DNA from 4 places in the Streptomyces sp. NPDC047043 genome. Region 2 is predicted to be linked to each of the others. Evidence: riboswitches for the same ligand, from Rfam matches in the RefSeq annotation. Region 2 holds a riboswitch; each other region holds the start of a gene.
What was found. Region 2 has a riboswitch for cobalamin ahead of ABZ880_RS24295 (CbtB-domain containing protein). Riboswitches for the same ligand answer to the same signal wherever they lie in the genome.

Region 1 (4,733 bases), on a different contig from region 2:
AGTGCTCGGGACAGTGATACAGCCCGTGAACGAGCACCACGGCAGGCACTTCGCCCACCCCCTCAAGCCGACGTCAGGCCAGTGATCCTATTGGGAGGCCCACGTGGCGTGCGTCAGGGGGTCGACTTCATCGAGGCCGTGTGGAAGGTCGTCAACTGGCGGGACCTGGCCCGGCGTTACGCCGCCGCGAAGGAGCGCGGCGACAGTCTGCTGCTCGCGTCGTGACGGCGTAACGCGCCGGGCCGGTGTCCCGTCAGGAGCCGGCCCGCTCCGCGCGGACCGTTCGGGCCGCGGCGACCAGGTTCTCCAAAGACGCACGGGTCTCGGGCCAGCCGCGGGTCTTCAGGCCGCAGTCGGGGTTGACCCACAGCCGTTCGGCGGGGATCGCCTCAAGTCCCTTGCGCAGCAGGGCGGCCGCCTCGGCCACGCTCGGCACCCGAGGGGAGTGGATGTCGTACACGCCCGGTCCCGCCTCGCGCGGGTAGCCGTGGGCGGCCAGTTCGCGGGCGACCTGCATGTGGGAGCGGGCCGCTTCCAGGCTGATGACGTCCGCGTCGAGCTCGTCGATCGCCTGGACGACGTCGCCGAACTCGGCGTAGCACATGTGCGTGTGGATCTGTGTGTCCGGACGCACGGCGCTCGTGGTGAGCCGGAAGGTCTCCGTGGCCCACGCCAGGTAGGCCGGGCGGTCGGCGGCCCGCAGTGGCAGCGTCTCGCGCAGTGCGGGCTCGTCCACCTGGATGACCGAAGTGCCCGCCGCCTCAAGGTCGTTGACCTCGTCGCGCAGGGCGAGGGCGACCTGCCGGGCGGTCTCCGCGAGCGGCTGGTCGTCGCGGACGAACGACCAGGCGAGCATGGTGACCGGGCCGGTGAGCATGCCCTTGACCGGGCGCGCGGTGAGGGACTGGGCGTACGTCGTCCAGCGCACCGTCATCGGATCGGGCCGGGAGATGTCGCCGGCGAGGATCGGCGGGCGGACGTAACGGGTGCCGTAGGACTGCACCCAGCCGTGCTGCGTGGCCAGACAGCCGGTGAGCTGCTCGGCGAAGTACTGCACCATGTCGTTGCGTTCGGGCTCGCCGTGCACCAGGACGTCGAGGCCGATCTTCTCCTGGAAGGCGATCACCTCGCCGATCTCCGCCCTGATGCGCTCCTCGTATCCGGCGGTGTCGATCCGTCCTGCCCTCAAGTCGGCGCGGGCCGTGCGCAGTTCGGCCGTCTGCGGGAATGATCCGATGGTCGTGGTCGGCAGGACGGGCAGACGCAGGTGGGTGCGCTGGGCGACGGCCCGTTCGGCGTACGGCCGGGAGCGGTGCGCGTCGGCGTCCGTGACGGCGGCGGCGCGGGCCCGTACGGCGGGGTCGCGGGTGATCGGCGATCCGGCGCGGGAGGCCAGGTCGGCGCGGTTCGCGGCCAGTTGGGCGGCGATGGTGTCGGTGCCGTGGGCCAGCCCGCGGGCCAGCGTGACGATCTCGGCCGTCTTCTGCCGGGCGAAGGCGAGCCAGCGGGCGATCTGCGGTTCGATGTCACGCTCGGCGCCGGCGTCGAGCGGCACATGCAGCAGGGAGCAGGAGGCGGCCACGTCGACCCGGTCGGCCAGGCCCAGGAGCGTGGCCAGCGTGGACAGGGACCTGCCCAGGTCGTTGATCCACACATTGCGGCCGTCCACGATGCCTGCGACCAGCCGCTTCCCGGACAGACCGCCGATCGCGGCGAGATCGTCCAAGTTGGCTGCCGCCGGGCCGGTGAAGTCCAGCGCCAGCCCGTCGACCGACGTCTTGGCCAGTACCGGCAAGGCCTCGCCCAGCCGGTCGAAGTAGGAGGCGACCAGCAGCTTCGGACGGTCGGTGCGGGCGCCGAGGTTGCGGTAGGCGTGGGCGACGGCAGTCAGTTCGGCCGGGGTGCGGTCCTGGACGAGGGCGGGCTCGTCCAGCTGCACCCACTCGGCGCCGGCGGCCCGCAGATCGGCGAGGACATCGGCGTAGACGGGCAGCAGCCGGTCGAGCAGCGTCAGCGGTTCGAAGTCCGCAGTGACACCCGGCGCGGGCTTGGCCAGCAGCAGATACGTGACGGGGCCGACCAGCACGGGCCTGGGCGCCAGGCCGAGGGCCAGCGCCTCCGTCAACTCGCCGACCTGCTTGGCCGAGTCGGCCGTGAACACCGTGTCCGGGCCCAACTCGGGTACCAAATAGTGGTAGTTGGTGTCGAACCACTTCGTCATCTCCAGCGGCGCCACGTTCTGCGTGCCGCGGGCCATGGCGAAGTACCCGTCGAGCGCGTCGGCCTCGACCGCGGCACGGTGGCGTGCCGGGACGGCGCCGAGCATGAGCGTGGTGTCCAGGACGTGGTCGTAGTACGAGAAGTCACCGGTCGGCACCTCGTGGACGCCGACGTCGGCCAGCTCCCGCCAGTTCGCGCGGCGCAGTTCGGCGGCCGTGCGATGGAGGGCGTCGGTGGTGACGCGGCCCTTCCAGTAGCCCTCGACCGCCTTCTTCAGCTCCCGGTTCGGGCCCTGGCGGGGGTAGCCGTACACGGTCGCCCGTGCTGCCGCGGCTGCGGACTTCGCTGTCACGAGACTCTCCTTCGCGAGCTCTGTTCGTCGAACGACCCCGGCGACGGGGTGAGGACGCGAAGGAACGGCCAACCGGCGACGGCACGCAGTCCGTGCCCGCCCGTTGTGCTCGCCGACCCGCCCTCGAGGTCACCGGAATCTCCGCGCACGAGTGGGTCGTACACGGGCAGTGGCAGGTCTTCGGACTCACGGGCACGCCTCGTGTCGTACGAAGACGTCGTGTGAAGGACGTCGTACGAGGCACCTACTGGCCGTCGCTTCCCGGGCCCGGGACATCCGGATCCAGTGCGTATGACGGCGGTCGTTCCCGCTCACCGCTGCGGGGCAGTCCCGGATTCCCACCGGGTTCCCTCTTGCGACGCGCCTGCCTGGTGGACAGGGCGAACCAGCTGCGTCATCAGCTTATACATAGGTGTGGAAGCCGCGGCCGGACTTCCGGCCCAACAGGCCCGCCTGGACCATGCGTTGGAGCAGCGGCGACGGCGCGTACAGGGGTTCCCTGAACTCCTCGTACAGCGACTCGGCGATGGCGGCGACGGTGTCCAGGCCGATCAGGTCGGCCAGTCGCAGCGGCCCCATCGGGTGGGCGCAGCCCCGCTCCATGCCGGCGTCGATGTCGGCGGCGGTGGCGAAGCCGGACTCGGCCATGCGGATCGCGGACAGCAGGTACGGCACCAGCAGTGCGTTGACGACGAAGCCGGCGCGGTCACGGGAGCGGATCGCCGTCCTGCCGAGGGTTGCCGTCACGAACTCCTCGGCCACGGCGGCCACTTCGGGACGGGTGTGCAGCGAGGTGACGACCTCGACGAGGGGCATGACCGGCACGGGGTTGAAGAAGTGCAGCCCGAGGACGCGATCGGCGCGGGACGTGGCCATGGCCAGGCGCATCACGGGAATGGCGGAGGTGTTGGTGGCCAGGATCGCCTCCGGATCCTCGACGATCTTGTCGAGGGCGGTGAACATCTCCGCCTTGACGTCGGGGTTCTCGGTGACGGCCTCGACCACGAGTTGACGGTCGGCGAGGTCTTCGAGGCTGCCGGTGAAGGCGATTCGAGCGAGGACCTCCTGTGCTTGCGGCGGGTCGAGTTTGCCGTGCCGTACGGCACGCTCCAGGGAGGCGGCCACGCGATCGCGCGCGGCCTGCGCGGCCAGGGCGTCCGCCTCGCACACGACGGTGTCCAGCCCGGCCCGGGCGCACACCTCGGCGATACCGGCCCCCATCTGTCCGCCACCGACCACGCCGACGCGCCGTATGTCCCGGCTCATGACCGGGCCTCCGGGTGCTGTACGAGGTGACGGGTGTAGGCGTCCGCGGTGAAGAAGAGCGGCAACTCCGGTTGCAGGGCCGTCCGTTCGAAGATCGCCCGAATCTCGTCGAGTGCCGCACAGGGATGCTCGGCGCCCAGGGCCGCCAGCTCGTCGTCGAGCAGCCGTAGCACCGTCTCGCGATCCACGACGCGGTGGCGCAGCCACTGCCAGATCTGCACGCGGGCCAGCTCCGCGGTCGCCGTGTCCTCCATCAGCCCGTCCAGCGCGACGGCTCCGCGCCCGTGCAGCCAGGCGTCGAGGTAGCGCAGCGCCACGGCGATGGTTGTGCGCACCCCTTCCGGCGTGGGCGGGCCGGTGAGGCGTCGTACGGCCAGCAGGTCGGCGGCGGACACCTCCACGTCGTCCCGGGTGTGCGCGATCTGGTGCGGGCGATGGCCCAGGACGCGGTCGAAGACCTCGCGGCAGACCGGGACGAGGCCGGGGTGCGAGACCCAGGAGCCGTCGAATCCGTCCTCGGCCTCGCGCTCCTTGTCCAACCGCACCTCGGCGAGAGCGGCTGGGTCCCGTCCGGGCAGGTGTGCTGCCATGCCGCCGATGGCGTGGGTGCCGGCCGATGGCAGGTGCGGACCAGCAGTTCGGTGTAGGCGCGCAGGAACGGGGCGGTCATCGGCACCTTCGACCGCTCCGGCAGCAGGAAGTCGCCGCGGTGTCCGAAGGTCTTGACGAGGCTGAACAGATAGTCCCAGCGGCCCGCGTTGAGCCCGGCGCTGTGCTCGCGGAGCTCGTAGAGGATCTCCTCCATCTCGAAGGCGGCGGTGATCGTCTCGATGAGGACGGTGGCCCGCACGGTGCCGCGCGGGATGCCGAGCAGGTCCTGGGCGAGGACGAACAC
Region 2 (4,733 bases):
TGATCCGCACTTCGCGCCGTTCCGCCGACGCCGCGGCCTCGACGACAGGGGTACCGCAGGACGCGATGGCCAAGCACCTCGCGGACTGCCCTGTGCCGACGGAGACTCTCTTGGGGGAGCTGGGACAGCCATTGTTCACCCGCACGGTCACCAAGGCGCTGGCCACGGCGGTCGCGGCGGTGACGGCGCTCAAGGAGCCGCCCGCTTCGATCAAGCCCTTCTCGTCGTTCGCGCGCACCGTCACGATGATCGGCTACCGGACCGTAGGCCTCACGAAGGCATCGCCCTGGGTACTGACGGTGCTCGGCCTTGTCGGTATCACCCTCGGCTTCTTCCTCGCCCGCGGCGACGACTCGTTCCTGGGGCTCACGGCGGCGGTGTCCCTGGCCACCGGTTGTCTCCTGTTCGGCTTGGCGGCCTGGGGCATGAGCAGACGCCTGTTGCCCGCCACGGTGGCTCTCCTGCTGGTTGCGGCGATCGTCGTCTCGGCGACAGTCAAGCGGGCCTTCCTGTTCGGGAAGCCGACGGAGCAGTCCTCCGGCGGCGCCACGCCCCCACCCGACGTGGGCTGGGTCGGGGAGCACGCGCTGCCCTGGCTCCAGCAGCCCTACTGGCATCCGCTACTGGCGTTGGCCGGGTTGATCGTGCTCAGCCTGTTGATCAGCGGCGCCGTCACCAAACTGGCGAAGATCATCCGGCGAGGAACGACGAACGTGCTACGGCGTCTGCGAGCATTGGGGGAAGGGCCGGAACCCGCGCGATCAGGTGCCGTCACCGCCGCACCCTCGGCATCCCCAGACCGATCCACGAGATGATCTCCCGCTGGATCTCGTTGTTGCCGCCGCCGAAGGTGAAGATGACCGCCGAGCGGTAGCCGCGTTCCAGTTCGCCGTGGAGGACCGCGCCCGTCGAGCCCTCCTTGAGGGCTCCCGCGGCGGCGACGATCTCCATGAGCCAGGCGTAGGCGTCCCGGCGGGCTTCGGAGCCGTAGACCTTGACCGCGGAGGCGTCCTGGGGGGTGAGGGTGCCGTTCTGGACGGCGTTCACCATCTGCCAGTTGAGGAGTTTCATCGCGTCGAGCCTGGTGTGGGTCTGGGCGAGGCGGCGGCGCACCCAGGGCAGGTCGATCACGCGGCGGCCGTCGGCGAGCTTGGTCTCCGTGGCCCAGCGCTGTACGTCCTGCAGGGCGCGGATGGCCATGGTGCCGTGGGCGGCGAGGGTGACGCGCTCGTGGTTGAGCTGGTTGGTGATCAGCCGCCAGCCCTGGTTCTCGGCGCCGACGCGGCGGGAGACGGGGACGCGGATGTTCTCGTAGTAGCTGGCCGTGGTGTCGTGGGAGGCGAGGGTGTTGATGAGGGTGCAGGAGTAGCCGGGGTCGGTGGTCGGGACGAGGAGCATGGTGATGCCCTTGTGCGGCGGGGCGTCCGGGTCGGTGCGGGTGGCCAGCCACACCCAGTCGGCGGTGTCGCCGTTGGTCGTCCAGATCTTCTGGCCGTTGACGACGTACTCGTCGCCGTCGCGGACCGCGCGCGTCTTGAGGGATGCGAGGTCGGTGCCGGCGTCGGGTTCGCTGTAGCCGATCGCGAAGTCGATCTCGCCGGAGAGGACCTTGGGCAGGAAGTAGGCCTTCTGCTCGTCCGTGCCGAACTGCATGATCGTCGGTCCGACCGTGTTCAGTGCCATGAGCGGGAGCGGTACGCCGGCCTGGGCGGCCTCGTCGAAGAAGATGAACTGCTCCATCGCTGTGAGTCCGCGCCCGCCGTACTCCTTGGGCCAGCCCACGCCGAGCCAGCCGTCCGTGCCCAGGCGCCGGATTGTCTCGCGGTAGAAGCGCTTCTGGGCTGCCGGGTCGCCGTGCCGGGCGTAGGCGTTGTCGGGCACCAACTCGGCGAAGTACGCACGCAGTTCGGTGCGCAGCCGTTGCTGCTCGGGCGTGTATTCGAGGTGCACGGCGCCTCCAGGCTCCCGGGACCGGTCCTGACGGCGCACACCGTAGAACGTGTTCCAGAAATTGGGAATGGCGCGGAGCGTCGGGGATTGGCGCGGCATACGGAAAAGGGGCCCCCGGTCGTCCGGGAGCCCCTTTCGTTGAACTGCTCAGTGCGCGGCTGAAGTGCTCAGTGCGCGACCGGAGTTGCCCGGGCCTCGGCCGGGGTTACCGACGACTTGGCCCCTTTGGGAGCCAGCAGCCGCTCCGCCAACAGCCCGAAGACCAGCCCGAAGGAGGTCCACAGGGTCGCTTGGACGGCCAGGGCCGCCAGGCGGAACTGCCACAGCAGGGTGGCCGAGAAGTCCTTCGGGACCTCGTTGAAGGAGGGCAGGAACGCGTACGCCAGCCCGACGACGAGGAGGAGGAAGGCGCCCGCGGCAATCGTCGCGTTCCAGTTGCCGAGGCGCGGCGCGAGGCGTTTGCCCAGGATCACGGTGGCGACGGCGAGCAGCACGCTGAGGGCGACCATCAGGAAGTACAGGGTGGTGCGCTTGCCGATGGTGTCGGGGTCGCCGACGGACGGCGGGTTGGCCGGGTACTTCAGGAACGGCACGACGTACACGGCGATCAGGCCGGCGGCCGCCAGGAGCAGCGCGCTCGCGCGCGGCCCGAAGCGGCCGATCCGGCCCAGCGCGAAGCAGTACGCGAGCGCGGCGATGCCGCCGAACGCGATGCCGTAGACGAGGACACCGGTGGACAGACCCGCGGTGGACTGCATCGTGCGGCTGACGGCTTCGACGCCGTGCTCGTGGGAGTGCGCCTCCTCGTAGGCGATGGCCGCGTCGACGCGCGGTTCACCCAGGAAGTAGGCGACGACGAGGGCGAGCAGGCCCGCGGCGAGTCCCGCGAGCATGCCACGCACCAGGAGGTTGCGGACGGTTGCCGAATTCATGGGCTGTGCGTGCTCCCCGGCCGTCAGTGGCAGGGGAAACCGAGCAGGTGGCGGGCGTCGTGCACCCACTCGTGGACGTTCTCTCCGCTCATCACAGAGGTGGCGCCCTGCTCGGCGCCGACGAAGTAGAGCAGGACCAGCATCAGGATGCCGAAGAAGACCGCCCAGGGGACGATCGCACCGATCGGCAGCTTCGCCGGTACGGCAGTGGGGGTGGTGGTCGGCTGAGCGACAGACTGCGCCATGGCAGGCCCTCCTGGGGAACTCGCGTCCCGTCTCGGTGGTGCACAGGACGACGGGCGGGTCTGACTCGCCCGGCCCGCACCCAGGGTGCGTGCCCGGCATTACAGTGGCGCGACCGTGCCGGATTCCCACCGGCTTCCGCTGTGCCGTCGTCAATATCGACGAGACGGTACCGCGAAGCGAAGGCGCGGCCAAGGGCGCACGGAAGGGCGGCGAGCGCCCCGGGGAACCCTTTCGCCGCCAATTCGCGGAGTGCAAAGGGATGTTGAGCACGGGAGTGGACGCATGACGAGCCGAGTGATCTTGATCTCACCCGCGATCAGCGCCGCGCTGAGACAGGCCCGCTTCGACGACGGCTGCTCCCTGGACGCGGCCGGGCTGCGGCAGGCGCAGGCCGCCGTCGGTACGGTCCCCGCGGTCGGGCGGGCCTGGTCCTCCCCCACCGTGCGCTGCCGCGAGACGGCCGGTGCGCTCGGGCTGGACGCCCTGGACGCGCCGGAGTTGGCGGGGCTGGACGCGGGGCGCTGGCGCGGGGCGACGCTGGCGGAGGTCGGCGAGCGGGATCCCGAGGGGCTGGCCCGGTGGCTGTCGGATCCCGGATCGGCGCCGCACGGCGGGGAGTCGGTGCGGGCGCTGTGCGACCGGGTGGCCGGCTGGCTGGAGACGGCCGCGCAGTCGGCGGGCGCGAGCGCGGCCGTGGTCGAGCCCGAGGTCGTACGGGCCGCGGTGGTACGGGCATTGGGCGCGCCGGAGTCGTCGTTCTGGCGCGCCGACGTCCCGCCGCTGGCCGCCGTGGAGCTCAGCGGCAGGGCGGGGCGGTGGAACGTACGGCTCGGCCGGCCGCTCGGCACCGCGGAGTGAGCGCCGGTTCACTGCGGCGCCGGGCGGATTCGCGCCCCACCGTGGGCGTCGGTTCGCCGGCTCCGGGAACGGAGCCTCGGTTCAGCGTCGTCAGGGACATCCGTGGGTGTCAGTTCAGCGTGTCGAGGAAGTCCGTGCACGCCTGGGCGCACTCCCGGCAGGCCTTCGCGCCGTCCTCGGCGCCCGGGTGCCGGTCGAAGACGTGCGCGCACTCCAGGCACACGGTGCGGCACCACTCCACCTGGATGCGCATACCGGCCTCGTCCAGGCGGTTCTGCTCGGACAGCACCCGGCACGTCGCGTCGCACACCTCCGCACACATGATGCCCTTGCGTCGTACGAGTTCCTGCTCCTCCGTGCCGTCCGGATCCACGAGGCTGGCGCGCAGCGCACACGCGCGAGCGCACTCGGTACAGGCCTGCGCGCAGGCGAAGCGGTCCTCCAGGAACTGGAAGAGCTCCTGCTGGGTCGTCGATGTCACACCGGGCGGGTAGCCGCTGCCGTTCGCGCCAAACCCGGTGTTCGCCGTGGTTGTGGCGGTGGGGCCGGGGCGGGCCGGTTCATGGCGGACGCCCCGGGTACCCGCGGGCTCATGAGTACCGCATGGATGGACATCGCCGCAGGCCGCGGCGCACTCGGGATCGGTATGGCCGTGGCGGGCGTGGTGGTCGTCGCGCTGCTGATCGGCGCGTTTTGGCTGGGTGCCCGTATCCGGCGCCGCGAGCCGGGCCCGCCGCGCCCGGAGGA
Region 3 (4,733 bases), on a different contig from region 2:
TGCTGGCGACCCGGCTGTCGTACACGCTCGGCAAGAAGGCCGACGGCAAGGCCGCCGAGAAGGGCTACCGCGCCGGCCAGATCGCCTCGGCCGGCCTGGTCTCCCTCGCGCACGGCACGAACGACGCGCAGAAGACGATGGGCATCATCACCCTCGCCCTGGTCGCCGGCGGCGTCGTCGCCCCCGACTCCGACCCGCCCACCTGGGTCATCCTCTCCGCCGGTCTCGCCATCGCGCTCGGCACCTGGCTCGGCGGCTGGCGCATCATCCGCACCATGGGCAAGGGCCTGACCGACCTCCAGCCGCAGCAGGGCTTCGCCGCCCAGACCAGCGCGGCCACGGTCATCCTGGCCTCCTCCCACCTCGGCTTCTCCCTCTCCACCACCCACTCGGTCTCCGGTTCGGTGATGGGCGCGGGCCTCGGCCGCAAGGGCGGTGTGGTCCGCTGGTCGACGGCGACCCGGATGCTGGTCGCCTGGGTCCTGACGCTGCCGGCCGCCGCCCTGGTCGGCGCGCTCGCGGAGTCCGTGACCGACCTCGGCGACTGGGGCACCGGCGTGGTCGCCGTCTTCCTGATCGCCTCCAGCGCGGCCATCTGGAAGATCTCCCGCCGTGAGGTCGTAGACGCCTCGAACGTCAACGAGACCGAGGAGCCGGCGGGCGTGGTGACCACGGCGATCGCCGCCGTGACCCCGCCGCCCGCGGGCACGGTGACCGAGGACCTGACGGCCACCATCCCCGCTCCGGCCGCCACCCCCGACCAGGCCGCCCCGCCCGCGGCGACGGTCTGAGCCCGCCCATCCGGTACGAAGGAAGAGAAGCAGCATGAAGATCGACTGGGCAGCCCTGGGCTCCGTCTTCGGCGTCAGCCTCGCGGTCACCGTGGGCCTCGTCGCCCTGTTCACCCTGGGCGTCATGGGCCTGTCCCGCCGCGAACGGGCCGTGGCACAGGGCAATTCGGCGACCCTCGCGGTCACCGGCGCGTACGTGGCCTTCGCGGGGTGCGCGGCGGCGGTGGCGTACGGAATCAACCTGATCATGGCCAAGGGCTGAGCCCCGGGCCGCAGTTGCTCCGCGCGTGGTGCCGGGACGGTGATCCGTCCCGGCACCACGCGTTTCCGTGACCACTGCGACCCCTCGTATGTGGGCCTCAGCACACTCTCCCGTCGCAGGTCAACGGCAAGTTGACGGCCCTTCCAAGGCCGTGGTGGACTGCCGAGGCCAGCTACGGCGGCAAGAGAGGAAGCCGGTGCAAGTCCGGCGCGGTCCCGCCACTGTCACCGGGGTAGGAAGTCCCGGGAGCCAGGAACTCTCACCGCCGGTCTCGTCGAACCAGGGCGCGGACACCCTGAGTGAGGACATATCGCCATGCCAGCCTGCCGTTTGAGGGCCTGCCCGCGAACCCCCGTCGTCCGCCCGCAGGGCGGGCACCGCGGTGGCCGATGCGTGCGATCGCAAGGCGCCGGGCTGCCCTCGTGGCGGAGCCAGGCCCTCAGGTACAGGACCAGGTCGCTGCCCGACCCCACGGCCGGCTGAGCCCATGCGTGCCGATCGCGTTTTCGCGTACGGCGCCGCCGCCGGACTTCTCGGTGACCTTCTGCTCGGCGATCCGCGCCGTGGGCATCCGGTCGCCGCGTTCGGGCGGGGCGCGGGGGCCGTGGAACAGGTGTTGTGGCGGGACCATCGTGGGTGGGGGGCGCTGCACACGGCCGTGTGCGTGGGGGGTGCCGTCTCTGCCGGTGCCCTGGCCGCTTCTCTCGTACGTCCCTCCCGTACCGCCTCCGTCGCGCTGACCGCCGCCGCCACCTGGGCCGTGGTCGGGGGGACTTCGCTCGCGCGTGAGGCGCGGAGCATTGGGCGTGCCCTGGAGGCGGGGGACGTCGAGGCCGCCCGGGCCCGGCTGCCGCATCTGTGCGGGCGGGATCCGCAGGCGCTGGACGCCGACGGCATCGCCAGGGCGGTTGTGGAGTCCGTTGCCGAGAACACCTCGGATGCCGTCGTGGGGGCGCTGGTGTGGGGGGCCGTCGGCGGGGTGCCGGGGCTGCTCGGCTTCCGGGCCGTCAACACCCTCGACGCGATGGTCGGTCACAAGTCGGCCCGGTACCGGCGGTTCGGGTGGGCGGCCGCGCGGCTGGACGACCTGGCCGGGTGGCCCGGCGCCCGGTTGACGGCCGTGCTGGCGACGGTCGCCGGTGACGATCCCCGCGGGGCGGCACGTGCCTGGCGTACGGATGCCTCGAAGCACCCGAGCCCCAATGCCGGGCCCGTGGAGGCGTCGTTCGCGGGGGCGTTGGGGGTGCGGCTCGGCGGGACCCTGTCGTACGGGGGGCGGGTCGAGCACCGGCCCGTTCTCAACGCGCAGGGGCACACCGTCGCCGTGGCGGACATCGAGCGGGCCGTACGCCTCTCGAGGCGCGTCGGTCTGCTCGCGCTCGGCGTCGGTGTCGCCGCACGCCTCGTGAAGGGACGCAGGTCATGACCGGGGGCGGTCTTCTCGTTGCCGGTACCACCTCCGATGCCGGCAAGAGTGTCGTCACCGCCGGTATCTGTCGTTGGCTGGTGCGGCAGGGGGTCAAGGTCGCGCCCTTCAAGGCGCAGAACATGTCCCTCAATTCGTTCGTGACGCGCGAGGGTGCCGAGATCGGGCGGGCGCAGGCCATGCAGGCGCAGGCCTGTCGCATCGAGCCCACCGCGCTGATGAATCCCGTGCTGCTCAAGCCCGGTGGTGAGCAGAGCAGTCAGGTGGTGCTCATGGGCAAGCCTGTCGGCGAGCTGAGTGCCCGGGGGTATCACGGGGGGCGGCAGCAGAAACTGCTCGGGACCGTTCTCGACTGTCTCGCCGAATTGCGGGGCACGTATGACGCGGTGATCTGTGAGGGGGCCGGTTCTCCCGCCGAGATCAATCTGCGGCGGACGGACATCGTCAACATGGGGATCGCGCGGAATGCGCGGTTGCCCGTGCTCGTGGTCGGGGACATCGATCGTGGTGGTGTCTTCGCGTCCTTCTTCGGGACCGTCGCGCTGCTCTCGCCCGAGGACCAGGAGCTCGTCGCCGGGTTCCTCGTCAACAAGTTCCGGGGGGACGTCAGCCTCCTGGAGCCCGGGCTCGACATGCTGCACGGGCTCACCGGGCGGCACACCTACGGCGTCCTGCCCTTCCGGCACGGTCTCGGCATCGACGAGGAGGACGGGCTGCGGGTGTCGCTGCGCGGCACGGTCCGGGAGTCGAACACCGCCCCGCCCGTCGGGGAGGACGTGCTGCGGGTCGCCGTCTGTGCGATCCCGCTCATGTCCAACTTCACGGACGTCGACGCGCTGGCCGCCGAACCGGGTGTCGTGGTGCGGTTCGTGGACCGGCCCGAGGAGCTCGCCGATGCCGACCTCGTCGTCATTCCGGGGACGCGGGGGACGGTCCGTGCGCTGGAGTGGCTGCGGGAGCGCGGCCTTGCGGAGGCCCTCGTGCGCAGGACCGCCGAGCAGCGGCCCGTGCTCGGCATCTGCGGCGGCTTCCAGGTGCTCGGCGAGCACATCGAGGACGAGGTCGAGAGCCGGCAGGGGGACGTGACGGGCCTCGGTGTCCTTCCCGTCCGGGTGCGGTTCGCCCGGGAGAAGACCCTCACCCGGCCGGTCGGCGAAGCCCTCGGCGAGCGCGTCGAAGGGTACGAGATCCATCACGGGGTCGCGTCCATGGACGGAGGGGAAGCCTTCCTGGACGGCTGCCGGGTCGGGCAGACCTGGGGCACCCACTGGCACGGTTCGCTGGAGTCGGACGGCTTCCGGCGGGCCTTTCTGCGCGAGGTGGCCGCTGCCGCGGGCCGCCGCTTCGTGCCCGCCGACGACACCTCCTTCGCCGCGCTGCGCGAGGAGCAGCTCGACCGGCTCGGCGACCTGATCGAACAGCACGCGGACACGGACGCGCTGTGGCGGCTCATCGAGTCCGGCGCGCCGCAAGGACTGCCTTTCATCCCACCGGGAGCACCCGCATGAGCACAGTGTTGTTGTTGTCGACCGCCGACACGGATCTGTTGGCGGCCCGGGCCGCTTCCGACGCCGACTACCGGATCGGCAACCCCACCCGGGTGGACGTCGAGCGGGAACTCCCCGGTCTCCTCGCCGGCGCCGACGTCGCCGTCGTACGGCTGCTGGGCGGAAAGCGGGCCTGGGAGGACGGGCTGGCCGCCCTGAAGGCCTCCGGCGTCCCGACCGTGCTGCTCGGCGGAGAGGCCGTGCCCGACGCGGAGTTGATGGCCGAGTCGTCGGTGCCCGCCGGTGTGGTGGCGGAGGCCCTCAGGTACCTCGTCGAGGGCGGGCCCGCCAACCTCACCGAGCTCGCGCGGTTCCTCTCCGACACCGTGCTGCTGACCGGCGAGGGGTTCGTCGAGCCGCAGAAGATGCCCGAGTACGGCGTCCACGGCGAGCGTCCGTTCGTCGAGGGCCGGCCGACCGTCGGCGTGCTCTTCTACCGGGCGCACGAGCTGAGCGGCAACACCGGGTTCGTGGACACCCTGTGCGACGCGATCGAGGCGCGTGGCGCCAACGCCCTTCCCGTGTACTGCGGTTCGCTGCGCGGCGCGGACGCCGGGCTGTACGAGATCCTCGGCCGGGCCGACGCCCTCGTCGCCACCGTCCTCGCCGCCGGCGGCACGCACGCCTCGCAGGCGTCGGCCGGCGGTGACGAGGAGGCCTGGGACATCGGAGCGCTCGCCGATCTCGACGTGCCTGTTCTGCAAGGG
Region 4 (4,733 bases), on a different contig from region 2:
GCTCGGCGGGCGTGAGCTTCGCGAGGTCGGCGACGTCGGAATGGAGGTCGACCTCCTCCACGGTCCAGGTGTTCTTGATGGCGTCCCGGTAGCGCTCGTAGAAGTCGGGGTAGCGCATGGGGCGGAGGGTCAGCTCGAAGCCCGGGTCGAGAAGGTTCTTTTCGGTGGAGCTCATTACTGGCAGGCCTCGCAGGACTCGGGGTTTTCAAGGGAGCAGGCGACGGCGTCGGGTTCGGCCGCTTGCTGCACGGGGACAGTGGCCTGGGCCGCGCGGGCGATCCGCGTCGCCGGGCGGGAACGCAGGTAGTACGTCGTCTTCAGGCCCTGCTTCCAGGCGTACGCGTACATCGAGGAGAGCTTGCCGATGGTCGGCGTCTCCAGGAACAGATTGAGGGACTGGGACTGGTCCAGGTACGGCGTACGGGCCGCCGCCATGTCGATCAGGCCGCGCTGCGGGATCTCCCACGCCGTGCGGTACAGCGCCCGTACGTCGGCCGGGATCCAGGTGAAGTCCTGCACCGAGCCGCTCGCTTCGCGCAGCGCCTCGCGGGTGCGGGCGTCCCAGACGCCGAGTTCCTTGAGGTCCTTCACCAAGTACGAGTTGACCTGCAGGAATTCACCGGACAGCGTCTCGCGCTTGAACAGGTTCGACACCTGTGGCTCGATGCACTCGTACACACCCGCGATCGACGCGATGGTGGCGGTCGGAGCGATCGCCAGGAGCAGTGAGTTGCGCATGCCGACCGCGGCGATACGTTCCCGGAGCGCCGCCCAGCGCTCCGGCCAGGTCGGCTCCACGCCGTAGTGGTCGGGGTGCAGCACACCCCGCGCGGCACGCGTCTTCTCCCAGGCCGGCAGCGGGCCGTTGCGCTCGGCGAGGTCGGCGGAGGCCTCGTAGGCGGCGAGCATGATGCGCTCGGCGATACGGGTGGAGAGGGCCCCCGCCTCCGGGGAGTCGAAGGGCAGGCGGAGTTTGAAGAAGACGTCCTGCAGACCCATCGCGCCCAGGCCGACCGGGCGCCAGCGCGCGTTCGACCGGCCCGCCTGCTCGGTCGGGTAGAAGTTGATGTCCACCACACGGTCCAGGAAGGTGACGGCGGTGCGGACGGTCTCGTCCAGCCGCTCCCAGTCCAGGTCCCCGTTGTGGACGAACGCCCCCAGGTTCACCGAGCCCAGGTTGCAGACCGCCGTCTCGCCGTCGTCCGTGACCTCCAGGATCTCCGTGCAGAGGTTGGAGGAGTGGACGACATGGCCCGGCTCGGCGGTCTGGTTGGCGGTGCGGTTGGCCGCGTCCTTGAAGGTCATCCAGCCGTTGCCGGTCTGCGCGAGGGTGCGCATCATGCGGCCGTAGAGATCGCGGGCGGGGATGGCCTTGCGCGCGAGACCCTCGGCCTCGGCCTTCCGGTAGGCCGCGTCGAACTCCTCACCCCACAGGTCAACCAACTCCGGTACGTCGGCGGGGGAGAAGAGCGACCACAGCTCGTCGGCGTTCACCCGGCGCATGAACTCGTCCGGGATCCAGTGCGCGAGGTTCAGGTTGTGCGTACGGCGGGCGTCCTCACCCGTGTTGTCGCGCAGCTCGAGGAACTCCTCGATGTCGGAGTGCCAGGTCTCCAGGTAGACGGCGGCGGCACCCTTGCGCCGGCCGCCCTGGTTCACGGCGGCCACCGAGGCGTCGAGCGTCTTCAGGAACGGGACGATGCCGTTGGAGTGCCCGTTGGTGCCGCGGATCAGCGAACCGCGGCTGCGGATACGGGAGTAGGCGATGCCGATGCCGCCGGCGTGCTTCGAGAGACGGGCGACCTGGTGGTAGCGGTCGTAGATGGAGTCCAACTCGTCCAGCGGGGAGTCGAGGAGGTAGCAGGACGACATCTGGGGGTGCCGGGTGCCGGAGTTGAAGAGGGTGGGGGAGGAGGGGAGGTAGTCGAGGCGGCTCATCAGGCCGTAGAGCGCGGCGACTTCGTCCACCGCGCGGGTGCCCGTCCCGGAATCGAGCGCAGTGTCCTCGGCGAGGCCGCTCGCGACCCGGAGCATGAAGTGCTGGGGCGTCTCGATGACCTTGCGGGTGATCGGGTGCCGCAGGAGGTAGCGGCTGTGGAGGGTGCGCAGGCCGAAGTAGCCGAAGCGGTCGTCGGCCCGGGGATCGACGAGGGCGTCGAGGCGGTCGGCGTGCACGCGGACGAACTCCGCGGTGCGGTCGGCGATGAGGCCCTCGCGAAGGCCGACGGCGATGGACTCCGTGAACGACGTGACGCCCTGGGAGGCGGCCTCGGCGGCGATGCCGATGGTGAGGAGCCGGGCGGCCAGCCTGCTGTACGCGGGGTCCTCGGAGATGAGGCCCGCGGCCGCTTCGGTGGCCAGTTCGCGCAACTCCGCCTCGTCGGCGTGCGCGGACCGGCCGCGCAGCGCTGCCGCGGCGACCCGGCCGGGGTCGGCGTCGGGGAGGTCGGCGGTCAGCTCGGTCAGGGTCCGCAGCAGCGCGGTACCGGGACCGTCTTCGTCCACAGGGGCGGTCGTGGTCGCTGAAGCCGGTTCGGCTGGCGCGATGGTCACGTGGGGCTCTCCCTCGCTCGGCAGTGGGCCTGAGGGAGGGCAGGGGGCAGCACACGAGCGCGCACGGCGTCGCGTCCACCGGCCCACTCCACGAGGCCCGGACGTCTCAGCACCCGGGCCACGGCGGCCGGGTGCACTGTCGGCAGGTCCTCGGACTGACGCTCGTACGTGTGCGAACACGCATGAGTACACCGTTGCGGGACAGTTCCGGATTCGCACCGGATTCCCCTGCGGCGACAGCGAGCATGAGCATACATCTTGTGTCGGGTGGGGGTGGCGCCCCCATATGTTGTGTCGCCGCCGACTTCGGAGCGTGTCAGAGCGTCAACTCATAGGTGATCAGCGTGAAGTCGACGCCCGGCATCGGCTTCCAGTCGCGCCCGGGGGCGCGGACGAAACCGGCGCGTTCGTAGATGCGGTGGGCGGCGTGCATGATCGGCTGGGTGGACAGGACGATGCCGGTGCAGCCGTCCGTGGCCCTGGCCCGGTCGACACAGGCGCGGACGAGGGCCTCTCCGGCGCCCCTGCCGCGGGCTGCCCGGTCGACTGCGAGCATCCGTATCTCGGCCTCCCCGGGGCGCGCGAGGTCCGCCATGGGGCCGCCGGAGGGGACGTAGGTGACGCCGCCGAGGAGTTGGCCGCCCTGTGTGGCCACGAGTACGTCGGCCGCGGCCGCCCGCTTGGCGACGTCCCTCAACTCGGCCAGATACCAGTCGCTCTCGCCGAAGGTGAGGAGGCCGTCCTGGAGGTAGGCCCGGGCGGTGATCTCACCGAGCGCCTCGTACTCGCCGGGTGCCACCCGACGGATCACGATGTCCATGGGCTCGAGTCTGCCGGACGGGTACGACAACGGGCCGCCGGATTTCCCCGGCGGCCCGCTGATCACCGCGACTGCTAGTGAGAGGCGCCAGCGGTCGCCGGCGGCAGTTCCGCCTGCACCCCGGGGTCTCCCGCGTCCGCCGTGTAGTCCTCCGGCTTCGTCTCGTCCACGCCCTCCGGTGCCTTCAGCGCCTTCAGTACGAAGGTCAGGACGACCGTCACGACAACGTTCAGGACGAACGCCGTCAGGCCGATGTAGCCCATCTCGCCGAGGCCCGGAATGTTCGCGTTGGAGCCGCCGAAGTGCTTCTGGCTCGGGTTGGTCGGGGAGGCGACGCCGTACGCGGCGAGGGTGCCGTAGACCATGCCGACCGCCCAGCCCGCGAGCAGGGCCCAGCGGTGGAACCAGCGGGTGAACAGGCCGCCGACCAGGGCCGGGAACGTCTGCAGGATCCAGATGCCGCCCAGCAGCTGGAAGTTGATCGCCACCGTCTTGTCCATCGTCAGGACGAAGACCAGCGCGCCCACCTTCACCAGCAGCGAGACCAGCTTGGAGACCTTGGTCTCCTGCTCCGGCGTCGCGTCCGGCTTGATGAAGTCCTTGTAGATGTTGCGGGTGAAGAGGTTCGCGGCCGCGATCGACATGATCGCCGCCGGGACGAGCGCCCCGATGCCGATCGCCGCGAAGGCCACGCCCGCGAACCAGCTCGGGAACATGTTCTCGAACAGCTGCGGGATCGCCAACTGCCCGTTGGTGACCTTGACTCCGGCCGCGATCGCCATGAAGCCCAGCAGGGCGAGCAGGCCCAGCATCAGCGAGTACAGCGGCAGGATCGTGGTGTTGCGGCGGATCACGTCACGGCTCTTCGAGGACAGCGTCGCGGTGATCGAGTGCGGGTACATGAACAGCGCGAGCGCTGAGCCCAACGCCAGCGTGGCGTAGGTCCATTGGGTCGCCTCGGCCGGGGCCAGTGCCCCGCGCGGCTTGCCGGTCACCGGGTTGGTCGCGCTGAACGCCTCGCCCGCCTTGGCGAAGATGTCGTCGAAGCCGCCGAGCTTGATCGGGATGTAGATGATCGCCACCGCGATGACGATGTAGATCAGCGTGTCCTTCACGAACGCGATCAGGGCGGGGGCGCGCAGACCCGACGAGTACGTGTACGCCGCCAGCACGCCGAAGGCGATCAGCAGCGGCAGGTCCTTCACGAACCAGTTGGAGTTCGCACTGCCGCCGACGCCCATCACGTCCAGCACGGCCTGGATGCCGACGAGTTGGAGCGCGATGTACGGCATCGTCGCGAGGATGCCGGTGAGCGCGACCGCCAGCGACAGCCCCTTCGAGCCGAAGCGTCCGCGCACGA

Region 1: another riboswitch for cobalamin. It lies ahead of metE (5-methyltetrahydropteroyltriglutamate--homocysteine S-methyltransferase); the one in region 2 lies ahead of ABZ880_RS24295 (CbtB-domain containing protein).
Region 3: another riboswitch for cobalamin. It lies ahead of ABZ880_RS37170 (cobalamin biosynthesis protein); the one in region 2 lies ahead of ABZ880_RS24295 (CbtB-domain containing protein).
Region 4: another riboswitch for cobalamin. It lies ahead of ABZ880_RS20115 (ribonucleoside-diphosphate reductase subunit alpha); the one in region 2 lies ahead of ABZ880_RS24295 (CbtB-domain containing protein).

What each region holds. Positions count from the first base shown of each region.
Region 1 is NZ_JBEYVO010000001.1:178,133-182,865, reverse strand. Features, by position in the region: gene ABZ880_RS00840 (alpha/beta hydrolase) at 1-49, opposite strand, end outside; partial or broken gene ABZ880_RS00835 (superoxide dismutase) at 115-225, shown strand; gene metE (5-methyltetrahydropteroyltriglutamate--homocysteine S-methyltransferase) at 254-2,572, opposite strand; cobalamin riboswitch at 2,726-2,977, opposite strand; gene ABZ880_RS00825 (3-hydroxybutyryl-CoA dehydrogenase) at 2,975-3,838, opposite strand; partial or broken gene aceB (malate synthase A) at 3,835-4,733, opposite strand, start outside.
Region 2 is NZ_JBEYVO010000015.1:131,194-135,926, forward strand. Features, by position in the region: gene ABZ880_RS24280 (patatin-like protein) at 1-815, shown strand, start outside; gene ABZ880_RS24285 (acyl-CoA dehydrogenase family protein) at 772-1,950, opposite strand; gene ABZ880_RS24290 (CbtA family protein) at 2,118-2,882, opposite strand; gene ABZ880_RS24295 (CbtB-domain containing protein) at 2,906-3,127, opposite strand; cobalamin riboswitch at 3,163-3,311, opposite strand; gene ABZ880_RS24300 (histidine phosphatase family protein) at 3,411-3,986, shown strand; gene ABZ880_RS24305 (ferredoxin) at 4,096-4,467, opposite strand; gene ABZ880_RS24310 (DUF6479 family protein) at 4,579-4,733, shown strand, end outside.
Region 3 is NZ_JBEYVO010000028.1:116,681-121,413, reverse strand. Features, by position in the region: gene ABZ880_RS37180 (inorganic phosphate transporter) at 1-791, shown strand, start outside; gene ABZ880_RS37175 (hypothetical protein) at 826-1,053, shown strand; cobalamin riboswitch at 1,191-1,333, shown strand; gene ABZ880_RS37170 (cobalamin biosynthesis protein) at 1,541-2,479, shown strand; gene ABZ880_RS37165 (cobyric acid synthase) at 2,476-3,987, shown strand; gene cobN (cobaltochelatase subunit CobN) at 3,984-4,733, shown strand, end outside.
Region 4 is NZ_JBEYVO010000012.1:71,833-76,565, forward strand. Features, by position in the region: gene ABZ880_RS20110 (ribonucleotide-diphosphate reductase subunit beta) at 1-175, opposite strand, end outside; gene ABZ880_RS20115 (ribonucleoside-diphosphate reductase subunit alpha) at 175-2,553, opposite strand; cobalamin riboswitch at 2,677-2,813, opposite strand; gene ABZ880_RS20120 (GNAT family N-acetyltransferase) at 2,870-3,373, opposite strand; gene mctP (monocarboxylate uptake permease MctP) at 3,448-4,733, opposite strand, start outside.